DNA from 3 places in the Bradyrhizobium sp. USDA 241 genome. Region 2 is predicted to be linked to each of the others. Evidence: riboswitches for the same ligand, from Rfam matches in the RefSeq annotation. Region 2 holds a riboswitch; each other region holds the start of a gene.

Region 1 (2,258 bases), on a different contig from region 2:
GCCGCTCGAAGCTCTCCAGCACTGCGCCCATTAATGTTGGTTTCATCGCGACGTAGTCGCGCGCACGCGCCGTGGCGATGCGCTTGCCGTGAACGATGACCTGCGCGCCGACATCGGTCTCGGGCTTCAGCAGCACCGGGTTCATGTCGGTATGCGGCTCGACGCCGGCGGCGAGCGCCTGGAGCGCCTGGGCGCGGCCGATCTCGCCGCCATCGACGGTGACGGCCGCGTTGTTCGACATGTTCTGCGGCTTGAACGGCAGCACGCGCAAGTCCCGCCGCGTGAAGGCGCGCGCAAGGCCGGCGACGATGAGCGACTTGCCCACGTCCGAGCCGGCTCCCTGGATCATCAATGCGCGCGTCATCGCCGAAGAGACTCAGAACTCGACGCCGGCTTGCGCCTTGATGCCGGAGCGGAACGGGTGCTTGACCAGCGTCATCTCGGTGACGAGGTCGGCGATCTCGATCAGCTCGTCCTTGGCGTTGCGGCCGGTGAGCACGACATGCGTCATCGGCGGCTTCTGCGTGGTCAGGAAGTCGACCACCTCAGCGATGTCGAGATAATCGTAGCGCAGCGCGATGTTGATCTCGTCGAGCACGACCATGCGCAAGCTCTCATCGAGGATCAGTTCCTTGGCCTTCTCCCAGCCGGCGCGCGCGGCGGCGATGTCGCGGGCGCGGTCCTGCGTTTCCCAGGTGAAGCCTTCGCCCATCGCGTGGAACTGACAGAGATCGCCGAAATGGCCGGTGAGCAGGCGGCGCTCGCCGGTGTCCCAGGCACCCTTGATGAACTGCACGACCGCGCAGGGCAGGCCATGGGCGACGCAGCGGACGATCATGCCGAAGGCCGAGGAGGATTTTCCCTTGCCGCTGCCGGTGTGGACGATGATCAGGCCCTTTTCGCCGCTCTTGGTCGCCATGATCTTGTCGCGGGCGGCTTTCTTCTTCGCCATCTTCTGGGCGTGCCGGGCGTCGGTTTCCTCGCCCGTTCGGGTGTCCGGTTCAGGCGTCATCGGTCCAGTCCTTCGGCTTGACAAGTGGCAGCCACGGGCAAATGGTGGCCCGGCGTTGGTTCCTGTCCTATGACAGGCGAAGAGGGAATGCGATAGGGTCCGAATCGGCAGGATTTGGGTCCAAAATGCAGCCGCCCCCGCGACCGTGACCGGAGAGATGCCCGAAGCCACTGATTCCCGCGGGAATCGGGAAGGCGGGGATCGAAGGGCAAAGCCCTGCTCCGCAAGCCGGGAGACCTGCCAGCGCGAAGAGTTTTGGGCCGGCGGACGGGGTGTTCCGCGACGGGGAAACGGCCTCTCGAGTCAGGGTCCGTGTGCCTCTCGCCTCCCGCTGATTATCCTGGAAGAGGCGATGACCGTCACACTTCACGTCTGCATCACCTGCCGCGCCGGCCAGACGCTTGGCGAGGGCGAGACGACGCCCGGCAAGCGCCTGCATGGTGCGATCCTCGACGCCGGCGTGCCCGACGGCGTCACTGTGGTTCCCGTCGAATGCCTGTCGGCCTGCAGCCAGGGCTGCTCGGTCGCGCTCAGCGCGCCCGGCCGCTGGTGCTATGTCTATGGCCGCCTGTCGGAGACGAATGCGCAGGACGTGGTCGCGGGCGCGGCGGCCTATGCGGCGGCGCCGGATGGCCTCGTGCCGTGGCGCAGCAGGCCGGAAATATTCCGCAAGCAGTCGCTTGCCCGCATTCCCCCCATTGCCGTCGTGCCGGAGGCCGCTGAATGAACTCGCTCGCAAAAATCCCCGTCACGGTGGTCACGGGGTTTCTCGGTTCCGGCAAGACCACGCTGATCCAGCATCTGCTCGCCAATGCGAATGGCAAGAAACTCGCCGTGCTCGTCAACGAGTTCGGCAGCGAGGGCGTCGACGGCGAGATATTGAAGTCATGCGCCGATGCGAACTGTCCGGAGGAGAACATCATCGAGCTCGCCAATGGCTGCATCTGCTGCACCGTCGCGGACGATTTCATTCCGACGATGGAGAAATTGCTGGCGCGCCCGGTGCGGCCCGATCACATCCTGATCGAGACCTCGGGCTTGGCACTGCCGAAGCCGCTGCTGAAGGCGTTCGATTGGCCCGAGATTCGCTCGCGCATCACGGTGGACGGCGTGATCGCGCTGGCCGATGCCGAGGCTGTTGCGGCCGGCCGCTTCGCGCCGGACCCGATTGCCGTCGAAGCGCAGCGCGCGGCGGACGAAAATCTCGATCACGAGACGCCGCTGTCGGAAGTGTTCGAGGACCAGA
Region 2 (2,258 bases):
ATACGCTGTGAGTTGACCGCAGCAATGTGCCGCGGGAGACTGTGAACGTCTCCGGAAGCCTGTGTTACAATGACGTCGAGCGATTCCAATCCGTATTGCCGCTATCTCGCAGTTTTGCATTCTTCAAACGGCGTCTCATTGACGTTCGGGCCCACGGCAGAGCTGACCCTCGGATCGCGGCGAAGAGCGATCGAGGCGCGGTGGCGTGTGGCCGGTTTGCTTCGGCGCCGCCGGTTCAAGACGTCGACCCAGGGCGAAGCGATCTGCACGACCATCGCGCCGCAGGCCATCGACGAGCTTTCCGATCTTCTTGCGGTCGATGCTGCGCTCGATGCCTTTCGACAGGAACGGCTGCGTCCGCGTGTCGTTGAAGAAATCCTTGGGATTACATCGCGCGAGCGCCGCCGCTGGACCAAGGACGGACGGCTTCCTCAATCCGGGTCCGGATCGTTTCGCCGTGGCCGGCGCTCCATCCGGCCACAAAAATCGCGGCGCTGGCCAGGCAGCCCGAGACAATCGACGCGTGGCGCAACGAAGACGAGAACCCATGACTGGCTCTATACTTCCGCTGCAATAAACTACCTGTTGACACACAATCAAATATGGCAGCTAGATGTAGCTGTCACGGTCTCTCGAATCGCAAGATAGAGAGCTAAGAGGGAAGCCGGTACGGCCGAAAGCCAAAGCCGGCGCTGCCCCCGCAACTGTAAGCGGCGAGCCGCTGTCGACAGAGTCACTGGCGCAAAATCTCCGCGTCGGGAAGGCCAGACAGCAGCAATAACCCGCGAGCCAGGAGACCTGCCGCGACAACAACAGAGTCCTCGGGCGGGGTGTCCCGGTGGTCGCTTTGCCGGCAATCGGCCGCTGAGGGCGGCTCGTTTTCCGCATGCGCCTACCTCGGCCTTGCCCCAACCCATATGGGATGCCGATGTCTGGTCTGGGTCAAAGCAATTCGTTGCAAGCCGCATTGCCGCGCTCGATCGTCAAACGCGATGGCGGCACGGTTGTGTTCGATGCCGGCAAGATCCGTTCTGCGATCGCCCGCGCGGGACGGGCGACCGGCGAGTTCGACGACGAGGCGGCCGGCCGGCTCACGGGAGAGACTATCAAGGTCATCGCGCACCGCTTCGCCGGTGCAACGCCGCAAATTGAAGAGGTACAGGATATTGTCGAGCAGGTGCTGATCGCGGCCGACTATTTCGCCACTGCGCGCGCCTATATCGTCTATCGCGAGAAACGCGGACAGGCGCGCCAGGACCACAAGGCGATGGTTGATGTCGCCGCTTCCATCAACGAGTATCTCGAACGTACCGACTGGCGCGTGAATGCCAACGCCAACCAGGGCTATTCGCTGGGCGGCCTTATCCTGAACCTCTCGGGCAAGGTCGTCGCCAACTACTGGCTGTCGCACATCTACCCGTCGGAGATCGGCCGCGCCCATCGTGAAGGCGACATCCATATCCATGACCTCGACATGCTCGCCGGTTATTGCGCCGGCTGGTCGCTGCGCACGCTCTTGACCGAGGGACTGAACGGCGTGCCCGGCAAGGTCGAGGCCGGCCCGCCGAAGCATCTGTCGAGTGCGGTCGGGCAGATCGTCAATTTCCTCGGCACGTTGCAGAACGAGTGGGCGGGCGCGCAAGCCTTCAGTTCGTTCGACACCTATATGGCGCCGTTCATCCGGAGGGACGGCTTGAGCTACGGCGACGTACTGCAATCGATCCAGGAGCTCATCTACAACCTCAATGTCCCCTCGCGCTGGGGTACGCAGACGCCTTTCACCAATCTCACCTTCGACTGGACCTGCCCGGAGGACCTGCGCGATCAGGTGCCGGTGATCGGCGGAGAGGAGATGGATTTCACCTATGGCGACCTGCAGTCCGAAATGGACATGATCAACCGCGCCTATATGGAGGTGATGACGAAAGGTGACGCCAAGGGCCGTGTATTCACCTTTCCAATCCCGACCTACAACATCGCTGCGGATTTCCCCTGGGAGAGCGATAACGCTGATCGCCTGTTCGAGATGACGGCGAAATACGGCCTGCCCTACTTCCAGAACTTCATCAATTCCGAGCTCAAGCCGAACATGATCCGCTCGATGTGCTGCCGACTACAGCTCGATCTCACCGAGCTGCTCAAGCGCGGTAACGGCCTGTTCGGCAGCGCTGAGCAGACCGGCTCTATTGGTGTGGTTACCATTAATTGCGCTCGCCTCGGCTATCTGCATCGCGGCGACGAAGCGGGCCTATTCCATC
Region 3 (2,258 bases), on a different contig from region 2:
TTTCCGCCGGCCCCGGCGCTCCCGAGTTGCTCACGGTGAAGGGCGCCGCGCGGCTGCGCGAGGCCGACGTCGTGCTCTATGACGACCTCGCCTCCGGCGCGATTCTGGATCTGGCGCGGCCCGGCGCCAATCTCGTCGCGGTGGGAAAACGGGCAGGGCGGCCCTCGACCAAGCAGCACCACGTCAACCGTCTCCTGGTCGACTATGCCGCGACAGGCGCGCGCGTGGTGCGGCTGAAGTCCGGCGATGCCGGCATTTTCGGCCGGCTCGAGGAGGAGTTGGAAACGCTGCGCGAAGCCGGCATCGGCTATGAGATCGTTCCCGGCGTCACATCCGCCTGTGTCGCCGCCGCCCAGGCCGGCATTCCCCTGACCCGTCGGCATACCTCCCGCCGGGTGCAGTTCATCACGGGGGCCGATGTCAGCGGCGAGCTGCCGTCCAACCTGAACTGGGCGGCGCTGGCCGATCCCGAGGCCACGACCGTGGTCTATATGGGCCGGCGCACCTTTCCGACGCTGGCGGCGAAATTGATCGCGCAGGGCCTCGCTCCGAACACGCCCGCACTGTTTGCCGAATCCCTCGGCCGTCCCGACGAGCGGCTCGTCCGCACCACAATCGCCGAGCTCGCCGAGCAGCTTGCGCGGGGCGGCGCCGCGTCCACGGCGGCCGTGATCCTGTTCGGCGCGCTGGCAGGGGATTATCCGTCATGACGGCGGCGGTCGCCCTTCGCCTCTTGACGCCCGGCTCGCGAAAGGCGCACACAGGAGGGGCATGGTGCTCGACGCGGCGCAAAGCGCCGGAGCATAATCGGGAATGGGGGTGGGCGGACCCAGTTGCGGCGCCCAAAACCCCAGCCGCCCCCGCGACTGTAAGCGGTGAGGGGCTCCGAATCGCCACTGGGCCGCAAGGTTCGGGAAGGCCGGAGAACCCAGTGAACCGCGAGCCAGGAGACCGGCCCTGCACGTTTTGAGGCCAAGGCCGTCGGGTGTGACGGCAGGAAGGAATTGAGCCATGCATATCGAACCGGGAATCGTCACGGGCGCCAAGCTCGTACTGAGTTACGCAACCGGCATCGCCGCAGGCGGCGTTGCGCTGAAGCTGGCGGCCGAAACCGTCCGCACGCAGGGCGTCGGCTCGTTCGCCGCGCGCACGCTGGCCACCACGGGCCTCGTCTTCACCTTCTTCCAGGTCCTGCCGCACTTCCCGGTCGGCGTCTCCGAAGTGCACTTCATCCTCGGCTCGACCCTGTTCCTGCTCTTTGGTGCTGCGCCCGCCGCCTTCGGCCTCGCATTTGGCCTGCTGCTCCAGGGTCTGTTGTTCGAGCCTGCTGACCTGCCGCAATACGGCATGAACGTCACCACGCTGCTGGTGCCGCTGTTCGCGATCCAGGCCATCGCCACGCGCATCATTTCGCGTAACACCGCCTATGTCGATCTGAAGTACGGTCAGGCGCTGGCGCTGTCGACGACTTATCAAGCGGGTGTTGTCGCCTGGGTGGCGTTCTGGGCGCTCTACGGCTCCGGCTTTGCCATGAGCAACCTCGCCAACATCGCGACCTTCGCGGCCTCCTACGCGCTGGTCATCGTGATCGAGCCGCTGGCAGACCTCGCAGTGCTGGCGCTGGCGAAGTCGCTGCGCGGCGTCACCGCGCCCGGCCTCGTCACTCCGCGCCTGCACAACGGCGCCTGAGAGACAAGCGAAAGGGCGGCCCTGATTGCCGCCCGTCGCGCTCGCGATGCTCACGCTCTCCCTGATAGGCATCGGTTGCGGCGATCCCGAGCAGCTCACGCGCGCCGCGATCGCTGCCATCAACGCGGCCGATCTCGTCCTGATCCCGCGCAAGGGGGCTGCAAAGTCCGATCTCGCAGATCTCCGGCGAACGATCTGCGCGGACGTGCTCACCAGCGACAAGACAGCCATCGCCGAATTCGATCTTCCCGTGCGCGACACCGGTGAAGCCGATTACCGCAAGGGCGTAGACGATTGGCACGATGCGGTTGCCGCGACCTGGTCGCAGACGATCGCGAGGCATCTCGAAGGTGACGGCAAGGTTGCGCTGCTGATCTGGGGCGATCCGTCGCTCTACGATTCCTCGCTGCGCATTGCACGGCGTTTGAATCCGTTGCCGAAGATCGAAGTCGTGCCCGGTATCACCTCGATCCAGGCGCTGTGCGCGGCGCATGCGCTGCCGCTCAACGACATCGGCGAGCCGTTCCTGGTCACGACGGGGCGGCGCTTGCGTGAAGACGGCTGGCCGC

Evidence for each region. Region 2 has a riboswitch for cobalamin ahead of ABIF91_RS00565 (ribonucleoside triphosphate reductase). Riboswitches for the same ligand answer to the same signal wherever they lie in the genome.
Region 1: linked by a shared signal. The riboswitch ahead of ABIF91_RS30705 (DUF1636 family protein) and the one ahead of ABIF91_RS00565 (ribonucleoside triphosphate reductase) in region 2 are both predicted to bind cobalamin.
Region 3: linked by a shared signal. The riboswitch ahead of ABIF91_RS30770 (energy-coupling factor ABC transporter permease) and the one ahead of ABIF91_RS00565 (ribonucleoside triphosphate reductase) in region 2 are both predicted to bind cobalamin.

What each region holds. Positions count from the first base shown of each region.
Region 1 is NZ_JBMGPZ010000005.1:1,854,422-1,856,679, forward strand. It holds gene ABIF91_RS30695 (cobyric acid synthase) at 1-364, opposite strand, end outside; gene cobO (cob(I)yrinic acid a,c-diamide adenosyltransferase) at 377-1,012, opposite strand; cobalamin riboswitch at 1,052-1,271, shown strand; gene ABIF91_RS30705 (DUF1636 family protein) at 1,365-1,739, shown strand; gene cobW (cobalamin biosynthesis protein CobW) at 1,736-2,258, shown strand, end outside.
Region 2 is NZ_JBMGPZ010000001.1:96,097-98,354, reverse strand. It holds gene ABIF91_RS00570 (hypothetical protein) at 70-648, shown strand; cobalamin riboswitch at 609-820, shown strand; gene ABIF91_RS00565 (ribonucleoside triphosphate reductase) at 929-2,258, shown strand, end outside.
Region 3 is NZ_JBMGPZ010000005.1:1,868,077-1,870,334, forward strand. It holds gene cobA (uroporphyrinogen-III C-methyltransferase) at 1-710, shown strand, start outside; cobalamin riboswitch at 756-974, shown strand; gene ABIF91_RS30770 (energy-coupling factor ABC transporter permease) at 1,012-1,689, shown strand; gene cobF (precorrin-6A synthase (deacetylating)) at 1,736-2,258, shown strand, end outside.